2 regions of the Streptomyces sp. NPDC088124 genome follow, and region 2 is predicted to be linked to the other one. Evidence: riboswitches for the same ligand, from Rfam matches in the RefSeq annotation. Region 2 holds a riboswitch; the other holds the start of a gene.
The links. A riboswitch is a leader RNA that binds a small molecule or an ion and turns the genes downstream of it on or off. The one in region 2 is predicted to bind thiamine pyrophosphate.
Positions count from the first base shown of each region.

Region 1: another riboswitch for thiamine pyrophosphate. It lies ahead of thiO (glycine oxidase ThiO); the one in region 2 lies ahead of AB0P17_RS24960 (thiamine ABC transporter substrate-binding protein).

Region 1 covers NZ_JBFBJB010000002.1:98,544-105,788, forward strand. The annotation lists gene AB0P17_RS01775 (hypothetical protein) at 1-679, opposite strand, end outside; gene metF (methylenetetrahydrofolate reductase [NAD(P)H]) at 692-1,609, opposite strand; gene thiE (thiamine phosphate synthase) at 1,803-2,453, opposite strand; gene AB0P17_RS01790 (Rv2175c family DNA-binding protein) at 2,595-2,960, opposite strand; gene AB0P17_RS01795 (FAD-dependent oxidoreductase) at 3,108-4,292, opposite strand; gene AB0P17_RS01800 (hypothetical protein) at 4,460-4,819, opposite strand; TPP riboswitch at 4,869-4,982, shown strand; gene thiO (glycine oxidase ThiO) at 4,980-6,191, shown strand; gene thiS (sulfur carrier protein ThiS) at 6,203-6,403, shown strand; gene AB0P17_RS01815 (thiazole synthase) at 6,409-7,203, shown strand.
Region 2 covers NZ_JBFBJB010000031.1:41,963-49,207, reverse strand. The annotation lists gene AB0P17_RS24975 (response regulator transcription factor) at 1-151, shown strand, start outside; gene AB0P17_RS24970 (ABC transporter ATP-binding protein) at 218-1,327, opposite strand; gene AB0P17_RS24965 (iron ABC transporter permease) at 1,327-2,940, opposite strand; gene AB0P17_RS24960 (thiamine ABC transporter substrate-binding protein) at 3,123-4,238, opposite strand; TPP riboswitch at 4,338-4,463, opposite strand; gene rlmN (23S rRNA (adenine(2503)-C(2))-methyltransferase RlmN) at 4,503-5,609, opposite strand; gene AB0P17_RS24950 (phosphatidate cytidylyltransferase) at 5,898-6,965, opposite strand; gene frr (ribosome recycling factor) at 6,965-7,245, opposite strand, start outside.

The sequences.
Region 1 (7,245 bases), on a different contig from region 2:
CGTAGGTGTTCTGCGCCCCGTAGCCGCCCTGCCCCGCGTAGGCGTCCTGGTTCGCGTAGCCGTCGTGCGTGGCGTAGGGGTCGTGCGCCGCGTAGGCGTCCTGGCCGGCCTGCTGGGTCCCGTAGCCGGAGTACGGGTCGTACCCGCCGCCGTAACCGCCCGCATCCGCCGTGCCCGTGGCCGCGTCGGCGTCCGCCCGGGAGGCCGAGCGGGGGTCCTGGAGCGCGTCGTCGTAGACGCCGTACTGCCCGGTCTCGTCGGGCATCGGCTCCGTGGTGTACACGGACGCGGCGTCGGCGGCCGGACGGACCGGGAGCGGCTCCTGGGCGGCGGCCGGCTCGTACTCCAGGTCCGAGACCTCAAGGGCGGGTTCGCGGTCGGCGGCCTCCTCCTTGGCGGCCTTGCGCCGCTTGCTGACCGTCGGCCTGCCGCCGATCGCCCACCCCGTCGAGAAGCCGCTGCGGAAGGAGAGCGTCACATACGTCTGGCCGACCGCGAAGGCGATCGTGCCGAGCACGATGACGAAGATGTTCGGGATCAGCACGCCGAGCACCACGCCCATGAACCCGGTGAAGGCGAGCAGCCGCCAGCGCAGCCGCGCCTTGTACTGGAGCAGCACCTCGCCCAGCAGCCACAGGGCAACGATGCCGAATGCGATGTAGAGGACCGTCCAGCCCATGCCCGCCCCTAGTCACGACTGCTCGTGCAGTCCGAGATTCTCGTAGATTTCGAGCGTCGCCGTGGAATTGTTGAGTGTGATGAAGTGCAGGCCAGGTACGCCCTCGGACAGCAGTCCGGCGCAGAACTCCGTCGCGAACTCGATGCCGATCGAGCGTACAGCGGCCGGATCGTCCTTCACCGAGAGGATCCGCTCTTTCAGCTCCGCCGGGAAGACCGCGGTGGAGAGCTGGGGCAATCGCTCCAGCATCTTCACACTGGTGACCGGCATGATCTCCGGAATGATCGGGGTCGCGCAACCCGCGGCGTCGACCCGGTCACGCAGCCGCAGATAGCCTTCGGGCTCAAAGAACATCTGAGTGATCGCGTAGTCGGCGCCCGCCCGGCACTTGGCGACGAAGTGCCGGATGTCGGTGTCCCAGTCGGCCGAGCGCGGATGCATCTCGGGGAAGGCGGCCACGCCCACGCAGAAGTCCCCGGACTCCTTGATGAGCCTGACCAGGTCGGCCGCGTACCGCACGCCCTCGGGGTGCTCGATCCACTCCCCCATCGGGTCGCCGGGCGGGTCGCCCCGTACGGCGAGGATGTTGCGTATCCCGGCGTCGGCGTACTGCCCGATCATGTTGCGCAGCTCGGCGACGGACTGGCCGACGGCCGTGAGGTGCGCGACGGGGGTGAGGGTGGTGTCGGCGGCGATCCGTTCCGTGGCCCTGACCGTGCCGTCCCGGGTGGAGCCGCCGGCCCCGTAGGTCACGGAGACGAAGCTCGGGGCGACCGCCTCGACCCTGCGCAGCGCGTTCCAGAGGTTGCGCTCGCCCTTCTCGGTCTTGGGCGCCCAGAACTCGAAGGAGTACGAGGTTTTACCGGTCGCGAGCAGATCACGCACCGTACGCGCGTGATCCGATCTGGTCGAAGCTGTACCGAGGGCCATATGTGCAGGTTATCCAGGGCGCGGCGACGACCCAACCGCGCGGGAGGCTTTCAGCGGTATTGACCGGCAAGTGTCCACCCCTCGGACATGAGCCGGAAACCCGGGACACGGCGCCGCCACCGGCCGGGAGGCGCCGGAACACGGCCCCGCCGCCGGTCGGGCGGCGCGGCCGGAACCCTGTTCCGCCGGCCGGTCAGGCGGCGCGCGCCCGTATCCGTCCGGCCAGGGCCGTCGTCGCCGCCGCCGGGTCGTCGGCCTCCGTGATCGCCCGTACGACGACGACGCGGCGGGCCCCGGCGTCCAGCACCTGGTCCAGATTGCCGGCGTCGATCCCGCCGATCGCGAACCACGGGCGGTCCGTGCCGCTCGCCGCCGCGTACCGCACCAGGTCGAGGCCCGGGGCGTGCCGGCCCGGCTTGGTGGGGGTGGGCCAGCAGGGGCCCGTGCAGAAGTAGTCCACGCCTGGCTCGGCGAGCGCCGCGTCCACCTCGGTGCGCGCGTGGGTGGAGCGGCCGATCAGCGGGGCGGGGCCGAGGATCGCCCGCGCCGCCGGGACGGGCAGGTCGCCCTGGCCGAGGTGGAGCACGTCGGAGCCGATGGCGTGCGCGACGTCGGCGCGGTCGTTCACGGCGAGCAGTCTGCCGTGGCGGCGGCAGGCGTCCGCGAAGACCCGGAGGTGGTCCAGTTCCTCGGCCGCCTCCATGCCCTTGTCGCGGAGCTGGACGATGTCCACGCCGGACGCCAGCACGGCGTCGAGGAACTCGGGGAGGTCCCCCTGCCGCTTGCGGGCGTCCACGCACAGGTAGAGCCGGGCGTCGGACAGTGCCTCGTGAGGCGTGGGCATGGAAAGGTCCCCCCGTTGGAATCCGCGTCGGCATCTGCGTCCGGAACGGCGTCCGGAACCGCTCGCGGAGCTGTGTGTGGAGCTACGTGACTTCCTGGACGGGCGGCGGCGGGCGCCGCCCGTCCCCGGATGATGAGGCCGTCAGACGGCGAGCGCCTGAGCCCGGCGCTTCACCTCCGTACCGCGATTCTCGCTGAGCGCCTGCGCGGGGGTGCCGGGCAGGCTGGGGTCGGGGGTGAAGAGCCACTCAAGCATCTCTTCGTCGGTGAAGTGGTCGTCCCTCAGGAGCGTCAGGGTGCCGGCGAGCCCCTTGACGACCTTGGTGCCGTCGATGAAGGCGGCGGGAACCTGGAGCGTCCTGTTCTCGCCCCGGCGCACGGCGATGAGCTGGCCTTCCTTCACCAACTGCCGCACGCGCGTCACCTCGACACCGAGCATTTCGGCGATATCGGGCAGGTGAAGCCAGGCGGGGACGAGAGCATCGATCTTTGCGTCAATCTCGGTCACAGGACAAGCGTGCCATCCCGGACTGACACCGGGCACCCCGAGCCACTCCGGACGGGGTGGAAACCAGGGCACAACGGACCTGGACCGCCGCCGGACGGCTCAGAGCCCGTCGGGTGACCTCTGACCGTGCGGTCACCCGAGAGGCTCTCAGCGGACCGCCTTGCGCAGCGGTACCGCCGGGTCGGCCGTCAGCTCCCGGTCGAGGCGCGCGCCCGCCTCGATCAGCTTGCGGCCCTGGGCCAAGTCGCGGGGGCGCCCCACGGCCAGCAGGGCCACCAGGACGCCGTCGCGCAGCCAGACCGCCGACCAGGAAGCCCCCGCGGGGTCGCCGCGCCGTACCAGGGTGTCGGCCGCCCCGTGGTGGCCCGCGTACTGGACGAACCTGCCGAACTGCTCCGACCAGAAGTACGGCACCGGATCGTAGACCGGATCGGTCTCCCCGACGGCCTGCGCGGCGACCGTGAGCGGTCCCTGGAGCGCGTTGTCCCAGTGGTGGACCAGGAGCCGTTCGCCGTAGCGCGCGGACGGGAAGGAGGCGCAGTCACCGACCGCGTACACGTCTGGCAGCGAGGTGCGCAGCCGTTCGTCCGCGGTGATCGAGCCGTCCGCGCCGAGCGCGATGCCGGAGCCCGCGAGCCAGGCCGTCGCGGGCCGTGCGCCGATGCCCACGACCACCGCGTCGGCGGCGAGCCGGCGGCCGTCCGCGAGGATCACCGTGCCCGGCTCGACGGCGGCGACACCGGTGCCCGTCAGCAGTTCGGCGCCGCTCTCCGCGTACCAGTCGGTCATAGGGGCGGCGACCTCTGCGGGCAGGACGCCCGCGAGGGGCCGGTCGGCGGCCTCCACGACGGTCACCACGCATCCGGCCTCGCGGGCGGCGGTGGTGAACTCCGCGCCGATCCAGCCCGCGCCCACGACGACGACCTCCCGCCGCCGCTCCAGTACGGGGCGCAGCCGCACGGCGTCGTCGAGCGTGCGCAGCGGGTGGACCCCGGGCACGCCCTCCGTGCCGGGCAGTACGGCGGGTTCGGCGCCGGTGGCGATGACCAGCACGTCGTACGGGACGGGCCCGGCGGTGGTGTCCAGCTCCCGGTCGGACGGGCGCAGCCCGGTGGCTTCCAGACCGAGCCTGAGGTCGACGGAGAGGGCCTCGAAGTCGATGTCGAAGGCGGATCCTTCGGCCGTGCCGAGCAGGATCGCCTTGGAGAGCGGGGGCCGGTCGTAGGGCGGGTGGGGTTCCGCGCCGATCAGGGTGATCCGGCCGCCGTACCCCTTCTCGCGCAGGGCGACGGCGGTCCGCACCCCCGCCATGCCCGCGCCGACGACGACCACCCCGGGCTCATCCGGCCGCCCGTCGCCCGGGTCCCACCCCTCGTGCCCGTCACGTCCGTGTGCCTGCCGCTGTTCGCTCACCCGGTCACCTTAGAGGTCGCCGGAACGGCGGGGCGGCGTCGCGTGCCGACGGGCAGCGTCACCTGCCGACGGGCGCCGCAGCGGTGTCAGACAGAGACCGGAGCGCCGGCGGGCAGTTCCTCCACGACGCTCGTCCCGCTGCCTTCCCGGGACTCCCACTCCCAGCTCTCCTCCAGCCGGACCCGGCCGTCGGGGAGTTCGACGACGGTGGAGACGCAGTGCCCCGAGGAGGTCTCACCGCCGTGCCTCAACTGGACGTAACGGAAGTCGAGACGGTCCCCGGTACGCGTTCCCACGAGGTGGCCGCGGAGCACGTCGCCGCCTTCGTAGGAGGCCCAGATGTGGCCGTCCTCCTCGTGGTACGCGAAGCGGGTACGGGTCCCGACCTGGCCCGGGGCCTGGTCGGCGACGGGTGAGAGGACGAGTCCGTCCAACGAGCGGGCCATGGTGATGCTCCCTTACGACCTGGTGGACGGCGCGTTAGTCTGGCGGTCGACACTACCTCGCGGGAGTCCGGACGCACCGGGCTGAGAGGGAGGCTGGAGCGGCCTCCGACCGTACGAACCTGATCCGGGTCATGCCGGCGAAGGGAGGGGCTGGACGCCCATGCACGCATCCACACGGTCATCGTCCCGGGCACCGACATCCCCCACGGGGTACGACGTCCTGGTCGTCGGCGGCGGGATCATCGGTCTGGTCACGGCCTGGCGCGCGGCCCGGCGCGGGCTGCGTACCGCCGTCGCCGACCCGGACCCGGGCGGCGGCGCGGCGGGGGTCGCGGCGGGCATGCTCGCCGCCGTCACCGAGCTGCACCACGGCGAGCAGACCCTGCTCGGGCTCAATCTCGCCTCCGCCGGGCGGTATCCGGCGTTCGTCGCGGAGCTGGAGGAGGCGAGCGGCCGGGACACCGGGTACCGGGCGTGCGGCACGCTCGCGGTGGCCCTGGACTCCGACGACCGCGCGCAGCTCCGCGAACTGCACGCGCTGCAGCGGCGATCGGGGCTGGCCTCCGAGTGGCTGACGGGGCGCGAGTGCCGGCGCCTGGAACCGATGCTCGCGCCGGGGGTACGCGGGGGCCTGCGGGTCGACGGCGACCACCAGATCGACCCGCGGCGGCTCGCGGCGGCGCTCCTCACGGCCTGCGAGCGGGCCGGGGTGGTCCTCCACCACGCCTGGGCCCGGGGGCTCACCGTGGTACGGGACCGGGCCGCGGGCGCCGTCCTCGCCGACGGCGGCGCGCTCGCCGCGGACCGGGTGGTGCTGGCGGGCGGCAGCCTCAGCGGCAGGCTGGCGGGCGTGCCCCCGGAGGCGGTGCCGCCCGTACGGCCCGTCAAGGGGCAGGTCCTGCGCCTGACGATGCCGCGCCGCCACGAGCCCTTCCTGTCCCGGACGGTACGGGCCGTGGTGCGGGGCGGCCAGGTCTATCTGGTGCCGCGCGAGAACGGCGAGCTGGTCGTCGGCGCGACCAGTGAGGAACTGGGCTGGGACACGACGGTCACGGCGGGCGGCGTGTACGAGCTGCTGCGCGACGCGCACGAACTGGTGCCCGGCATCACCGAGCTGCCGCTCACCGAGACCCGCGCCGGGCTGCGCCCCGGCTCGCCGGACAACGCGCCGCTGCTCGGGCCGACCGTGCTGCCGGGTCTGTCGCTGGCCACCGGCCACTACCGCAACGGGGTCCTGCTGACGCCGGTCACCGGCGATGTCATGGCCACCGTCCTGACGACGGATGAGCTCCCGCCCGAGGCGGCGCCCTTCACCCCGCTGCGCTTCTCCGCCGGCGCTTCCGTGTCCGCCCCTTTGGAGCAGCCCGTATGAACACTTCCGTGATGCATGTCTCCGTCAACGGCGAGCGGCGCGAGTTCGCCGCCGCGACCACCCTCGACGCCGTCGTCGCGACTCTCACCCCGGCGCCCTCCGGGGTGGCCGCCGCCGTCAACGAGACGGTGGTCCCCCGTACCCGCTGGTCCGGCACCGCGCTCAGCGACGGCGACCGGGTCGAAGTGCTCACCGCCGTCCAGGGAGGCTGACGGACATGGCCGACGATCTGCTCACCATCGGCTCCACCACGTTCTCCTCCCGGCTGATCATGGGGACGGGCGGGGCGCCCAGCCTCGACGTCCTCGAACGCTCGCTGATCGCCTCCGGCACCGAACTCACCACGGTCGCGATGCGCCGGCTGGACCCCACCGTGCAGGGCTCCGTGCTCTCCGTGCTGGACCGGCTCTCCATCCGCCCGCTGCCCAACACGGCGGGCTGCTTCACCGCCGGCGAGGCCGTCCTGACCGCCCGGCTCGCCCGGGAGGCGCTCGGCACGGAGTGGATCAAGCTGGAGGTCGTCGCGGACGAACGCACCCTGCTGCCCGACCCGGTGGAGCTGCTGGACGCCGCGGAGACCCTGGTGGACGACGGGTTCACGGTCCTGCCGTACACCAACGACGACCCGGTCCTGGCGGCGAAGCTGGAGGACGTGGGGTGCGCCGCGATCATGCCGCTCGGCTCGCCCATCGGCTCCGGGCTCGGCATCCGCAACCCGCACAACTTCCAGCTCATCGTGGAGCGCGCCGGTGTCCCGGTGATCCTGGACGCGGGCGCGGGCACCGCGTCGGACGCCGCGCTCGCGATGGAGCTGGGGTGCGCCGCGGTGATGCTGGCGTCCGCGGTCACCCGCGCCCAGGAGCCGGTGCTGATGGCCGAGGCGATGCGGCACGCGGTGGCGGCGGGCCGGCTGGCGCGGCGGGCGGGCCGGATCCCGCGCCGCCACTTCGCGGAGGCGTCCTCGCCGGTGGACGGGGTGGCGGCGCTCGACCCGGAGCGGCCCTGCTTCTGACCCGCCGGGCGCGCCGGGCGGGTACGGGGCCCGGCGCGTCCG
Region 2 (7,245 bases):
GGATCACACGGTCAAAACACACATCAACCGTCTGTTCGCGAAGATGCGGCTGCGGGACCGGGCTCAGGCGGTGATCCTGGCCTACGAACTCGGCCTGGTGCGGGCGGGCACGTCCGCGGCTCCGCCCACGGTGCGTCGGCCTGGCCTGTGAGGTGGCCGACGCCGCGGACCCGCGGCAGGCCTTCACGCCCCGCGCCCCGTACGGGGCGCGCCTGCTCTACGCGTGGATCCCTGGTACGGAGCACTTCCCCGGTACGGAGCGCTCCTGCGGTACGGGGTGCTCCTCCCGCCCTTCCAGGACCACCACATCCTCGCGGGTGAAGACGACCCCCACCGTCGCGCCCTCCTCGGGAGCTGCGTGCAGCCCGCACTCGGCTTCCAGGACGGGTCCGTCCCCGCGCCGTTCGGGGCGCAGCAGTACGGCGACGCGGCTGCCCCGGAAGGTACGGGCCTCGACAGTGCAGCGCAGGCCCTGCGCCGCGTCGACCAGTCGTACCCCGGCCGGGCGCACCAGCAGCAGCCGTTCTCCCCGCGCGGATCCGTCCGGCACAGGGATCCTGCCCCACGCCGTGTCCGCGGTCCCGTCGCCCACGGTCGCGTTCACGATGTTGTCGAAGCCGAGGAACCGCGCCACGAACGCGGAGGCGGGCCGCTGCCAGACCTCCAGTGGCGTGCCGCTCTGCGCAATACAACCGTCGCGCATCACCACGACGCGGTCGGCGAGAGCGAATGCCTCTCCCTGGTCATGAGTCACGGCGAGTACGGTCGTCCCCAGCCGTCCGAAGAGGCCACGCAGTTCGACGACGAGACGCTCGCGCAGGCTCCGGTCCAACTGGCCGAGCGGCTCGTCCAGCATCAACAGCCGCGGCCGCGGCGCGAGCGCCCGGGCCAGGGCGACCCGTTGCTGTTCGCCTCCGGAGAGTTCCGCGACGGCCCGGCGTCCGGCCCCTGGCAGGCCCACGAGTTCGAGCAGTTCCTCTACCCGCCGGGCCTGCTCGTCGCGTGACGCGCCGCGCATCCGCAGGCCGAAGGCGATGTTGCCCGCCACGTCGCGCTGCGGGAAGAGCTGGTGGTCCTGGAACATCAGGCCGACGCCACGCCGGTGCACCGGCACGCCGGTCTGGTCGGCACCGTCGAGGGACACTCGCCCGCCGTCCGGTGCCTGGAGACCGGCCACGACGCGCAGCAGGGTCGACTTGCCGCTGCCGCTCGGCCCGAGAACGCAGACGATCTCGTGTTCGGCGATCTCCAGATCGACCGCGTCGAGCGCGGCGTGCGCCGCGTTGCCGAACCGTACCGTGACGTCCGACAGGGTCAGCAGGGACATCAGAACTCTCCCGAGCGGTCGGTACGGATACGTTCCAGCACCAGCAGCGACACGGCGCACACCACCATCAGGACCGTGGACAGAGCCATCGCCTGCCCGTAGTTGAGCTCGCCGGGCCGGCCCAGCAGTCGCGCCACGGCCACCGGGAGTGTCGGCCGGTCGGGGCGCGCGATGAAGACCGTCGCGCCGAACTCACCGAGCGAGACGGCGAAGGCGAACCCTGCCGCCACGAGCGTGGCCCGCCGTACCAACGGCAGATCGACCTCGCGCCAGACCCGCAGCGGGGACGCTCCGAGGACGGCCGCAGCCTCGCGCAGCCGCCCGTCGACCGCACGGAGCACCGGCAGCATGGTCCGTACGACGAAGGGAACGCCCACCAGCGCCTGGGCGAGCGGCACGAGGATCCAGGAGGCCCGCAGATCCAGCGGCGGCTTGTCGAGCGTGATCAGGAAGCCGAAGCCGACGGTCACGGCGGAGACGCCGAGCGGCAGCATCAGCAGCGCGTCGAAGCCCCGTACGAGGCGTCCGGCGCGGCGTGTCAGCGCCGCTGCGGCCAGACCGCCGATCACCACCGCGATGGCCGTGGCGACCAGCGCGTACCGCAGCGAGTTCCAGATGGCCTCCAGCGGCGGCACGAGGAAGCTGCCGCCGCTCGCGTCCACCGAGGCGAGCGCCCAGTAGTAGGCAAAGCCGTAGCCGCCGGGGCCGTCGAGGGAGCGCTCGACGAGCACCCCCAGCGGCAGCAGGATCAGCAGCGCGACGGTCACGAGTACGCCGCCCAGCAGCGCCCACTGCCCGGTACCGCGCGGTCGGCGCGCGGTCTGCTCGGGGTCGACGAGCCTGAGGGCGGTCTCCCGCCTCCGTACGGTCCCGGCGTGTACGGCGAGGATCGCGCCGACCGCCGCGAACTGCACCAGCGTCAGCACGGCGGCGGTGGGCAGGTCGAGGAGTTGCGCGGTCTGCCGGTAGATCTCGACCTCAAGGGTGGCAAAGCCGGGGCCACCGAGAATCTGCACGACGCCGAAAGAGGTGAACGTGAAAAGGAAGACCATCAGCGCGGCGGCCGCGACGGCGGGAGCGAGCGCGGGCAGCGTCACGCGCCACCACGCCGCGAGACGCCCGGCGCCCAGTACGCGCGCAGCCTCCTCCTGGCGGGGGTCGAGTTGCGACCACAGGCCGCCCACGGTGCGTACGACCACCGCGTAGTTGAAGAAGACATGAGCGAGCAGGATCGCCCACACAGTGGTGTCGAGCCGTACGCCCCACAGTTCGTCGAGGAGTCCACCGCGTCCGAGCAGCGCCAGAAAGGCGGTGCCGACGACGACAGTGGGCAGCACGAACGGCACGGTGACCACGGCGCGCAGAAGCTGCTTGCCCGGGAAAGCGAAGCGCGCGAAGACATAGGCACCCGGCAGGGCGATCAGCAGGGTGAGCACGGTGGAGGCGAGCGCCTGCCAGGTGGTGAACCACAGGACGCCGAGGATGTCGGGGCGGCTCAGTACGGCGCCGACGCGGCCGAGCTGCCACGCGCTGCCCGTCGTGAGGCCGCGCCCGACAATCGCGACCACGGGGTAGGCGAAGAACACGCCGAAGAAGGCGAAAGGCCCGGCCATGAGTGCGAGGTGTACGGCGCCCCCGTGCCCACGCCGCAGCCCCCACCGCTCCCGGCACCGCGAAGGGGTCAACAGGCTGCCCCACAGGCCGCTCCGTACGTCGCCCTGTTCGCCCCCCCGTCGTCGCGGGACGCCCCGCCGGGTCCGGCCTTCCTCCACGGCCCGGCCCTCGTCCTCGGCGGTTACTTCACTACGAGTGAGGACCACGACTGGATCCACTGCTCACGGTTGGCGGCGATCCGGTCGGGCGCCACGGTCTCGGGCCGGTCGACCGTCGCGCCGAATTTCGTGAAGAGATCGGGCAGCGCGACGCCCTTGACCACCGGATTGACAAACATGTTCAGCGGCATGTCCGCCTGGAACTTCTCACTGATCAGGAAGTCCAGCAGCGCCTTGCCACCGGCCTCGTTCTTCGCGCCGTCGAGCAGCCCGGCGAACTCGGTCTGCCGGAAGCAGGTCCCGGTGGAGACCCCCGTCGGAGCCTGCTGGGGCTGCGGCTTCGCGTACAGCACCTCGACGGGCGGGCTGGAGGCGTACGAGACGACCAAAGGCCGGTCCCCCTTGGCCTTCTCGCCGCCCGCGGAGCCGGAGAAGCTCTCGTTGTACGCCTGCTCCCAGCCGTCGACGACCTGGACTCCGTTGGCCTTGAGCTTCTTCCAGTAGTCCTGCCAGCCATCGTCCCCGTAGCGCGCGACGGTGCCCAGGAGGAAGCCGAGACCGGGCGAGGACGTCGCGGCGTTCTCGGTGACGAGGAGGTTCTTGTACTGGGGCTTGATCAGGTCGTCGAAAGACTGCGGCGGCGCGAGCCTCTTGTCCGCGAAGTACTTTTTGTCATAGTTGACGCAGATATCACCGGTGTCGACCGGTGTCACCCGGTGCTTCTCCTTGTCGAGCCGCGCGCTCGCGTCGACGCGATCCAGGCCCTTCGCCTCGTACGGCGTGAACAGGCCATTGTCGAGTGCGCGGGAGAGCAGAGTGTTGTCGACCCCGAAGAAAACGTCGCCCTGGGGCGATCCCTTGGTGAGGATCTCCTTGTTGAGCGCTTCGCCGGCGTCACCGCTCTTCAGGACCTTGACGGTGTAGCCGGTCTCCTTGGTGAACTCTTTCAGCACCGCGGGGGAGGCGTTGAACGAGTCGTGGCTGACAAGGGTGACGGTCTTGGACTTCGTACCGCCGCTCCCCTCGTCACCGGACGACGCGGAGCCGTCGGAGCCGCCGCACGCGGCAAGGGTGGCGACGCCGATCGCCGCGGCGATCGCGGCGGACGCCGCGCTTCTGACGCCGGTACGGGTACGCATGGTGCCCACTGGTTTTCCTCCTGGGATGTCCAGGAGAAGACGCGGCCCCGCCCGGGGCGGGCCGTTGGCACGGACCGGCCCCCGGGCAGGGCGCAACAGCTTGAGTGATGTCCGAACTTCCTACCCAGAATGACCTGGGCAAGGTTCAGAGGGTCTGCGACCGCTGCCCGTTCTCACGGACATGTGCCGCACTCTCAGCGCTGTGGCGCTCCCCTGTCGGAAAATATGCAATATGTTTCGGCCCAAGGTTACCCCCAGGCCGCGCTAGCGCTCCGTGGCAGCCAACTGTCCACACGCACCGTCGATCTCCTGGCCCCGTGTGTCACGTACGGTCACCGGTACGCCGTGCGCCGCGATCGCCTCGACGAACTTCTTCTCGTCCTCCGGGCGCGACGCCGTCCACTTCGAGCCGGGAGTGGGGTTGAGCGGGATCAGGTTGACGTGCACCCTCTTGCCCTTGAGGAGCCTGCCGAGCCGGTCACCCCGCCACGCCTGGTCGTTGATGTCGCGGATCAGGGCGTACTCGATGGAGATTCGGCGGCCGGACTTCTCCGCGTACTCCCACGCGGCGTCCAGCACCTCCCGCACCTTCCAGCGCGTGTTGACCGGCACGAGGGTGTCGCGCAGTTCATCGTCGGGAGCGTGCAGGGAGACCGCGAGCCGGCACTTGAAGCCCTCGTCGGCGAAGCGCAGCATCGCGGGCACCAGCCCGACCGTGGAGACGGTGATCCCTCGCTGCGAGATACCCAGACCGTCCGGCTCGGGATCGGTGAGCCGGCGGATCGCGCCGACGACTCGCTTGTAGTTGGCGAGCGGCTCTCCCATGCCCATGAAGACGATGTTGGAAAGTCTCGCGGGACCGCCCGCGACCTCACCGTCGCGCAGGGCACGCATCCCGTCGACGATCTGGTGGACGATCTCCGCGGTGGACAGGTTCCGGTCCAGACCGGCCTGGCCGGTCGCGCAGAAGGGACAGTTCATCCCGCAGCCCGCCTGCGACGAGATGCACATGGTGACCCGGTCGGGATAGCGCATCAGCACGGACTCCACGAGGGTGCCGTCGTGCAGCCGCCAGAGCGTCTTACGGGTCGTGTCGTCGTCGCACGAGATGTGCCGCACCACCGACATCAGGTCGGGCAGCAGTTCCGTCGCGAGTTTCTGCCGCGCGGCGGCCGGGATGTCGGTCCACTGCTCGGGGTCGTGCGCGTACCGCGCGAAGTAGTGCTGTGACAGTTGCTTGGCGCGGAACGCCTTCTCCCCGATGGCGGCGACGGCCTCGCGGCGCTCGGCGGGAGTGAGGTCGGCGAGATGCCGCGGGGGCTTCTTGGCTCCGCGGGGCGCGACGAAAGTGAGTTCTCCGGGTGCAGGCATGGTCCGTCCAGTGTCGCAGACAGCGCCCCGTGGCCCGTTCCCCGTATTGGGTGGCATAAGAAAGGCGGTGGCATGGGAAAGGGGGTCCGCCGCCCCGTAGGCGACGCACCCCCTCCTCTGTTGCGCCCTCCGCGACCGCGCGAGCGCCCGCCCCGTACGGCGCTTGGCGCCCCGTACGGGGCGCCAAGCGCCGTACCGCCCAAGCGCCCGTATGCCTTACTAGGCGCCGTACCGGCCAAGCCGTGTGCCTTGCCTGGAAGCCCCAGTGCCTGCAAGGGCTCCTGCCTGTCAGGACCCCACGAAGAGCACCAGGAGCAGCCAGACCACCGGCGCCGTGGGCAGCAGCGAGTCCAGCCGGTCCATGATCCCGCCATGCCCCGGCAGCAGCGTGCCCATGTCCTTGATCCCGAGGTCGCGCTTGATCATGGACTCGCCGAGGTCACCGAGCGTGGCACTGGCCGCGACGGCCAGGCCGATCAGCAGCCCCTGCCACCAGGCGCCGCCGTCGATCAGGAACTCCATCAGGAGCGCGCCGGCCACCATCGCGAAGGTGACGGCCCCGCCGAGCCCCTCCCAGGTCTTGCCGGGGCTGATGCGCGGCGCGAGCTTGTGCGTACCGAAGCGCCAGCCGACGGCGTACGCGCCGGTGTCGCTGACGACGGTCAGCACGAGGAACATCAGCACGCGCTGCGATCCGTCCCCCGCCGTGAGCATCATCGCGACGAAGGTCGCCAGGAACGGTACGTAGAACGCGGCGAAGACCCCCGCGGTGACGTCCTTGAGGTAACCCTCGGGCGGCTCCGTCATCCGCCAGATCAGCACGGCGAGCGCGGTGAGGGCCATCGCGACCCAGGCGCCCTCCGCGCCGCGCGCGTATCCGGCGACGACCATCGCGGCGCCACCCACCGCCAGCGGCACGAGCGGTGCCTTGATGTCCTTCTTCTCGTCGAGCCGTGAGGTGAGCTCCCACAACCCCACGACCACGGCGATCGCAATGACACCGACGAACACGGCCTTGACGATGAAGAGCGACGCGGCGACCACCGCGCCGAGCCCGACACCGACCCCTATGGCCGCGCGCAGATCACGACCTGCCCGCTTCTTCGGCGGGGACGGCGGGGGGGCGGCCATGGGCTCCTGCGGAGTCTCGTCACGGAACAGGGGACCGCCCGGCCGAGCAGCCCCCCGGTCGTCATTCTGGTCCCCGCCGTTCGCGGGTTCGTCGGGCACGATGGGCATGGGCCGAGTCTGCTGTGCGGGATGCTCATCGTATGCGGGACCCGCCGGGGCAGCCCCCTGGTCGGTCGGTCCCCAGTAACCGGCTGTCGGCGAGGCCCCCCGGGAAGAGTCGTTCATCAGACCTCGAGCAGCTCGGCTTCCTTGTGCTTGAGCAGCTCGTCCACCTGCGCGACGTACTTCGCGGTGGTGTCGTCGAGCTCCTTCTCGGCGCGGCGTCCCTCGTCCTCGCCGACCTCGCCGTCCTTGATCAGCTTGTCGATCGTCTCCTTGGCCTTGCGGCGTACGGCGCGGATCGAGATCCTCGAGTCCTCCGCCTTGGTCTTGGCGACCTTGATGAACTCCTTGCGGCGGTCCTGGGTCAGCTCGGGGAACACCACCCGGATGATGTTGCCGTCGT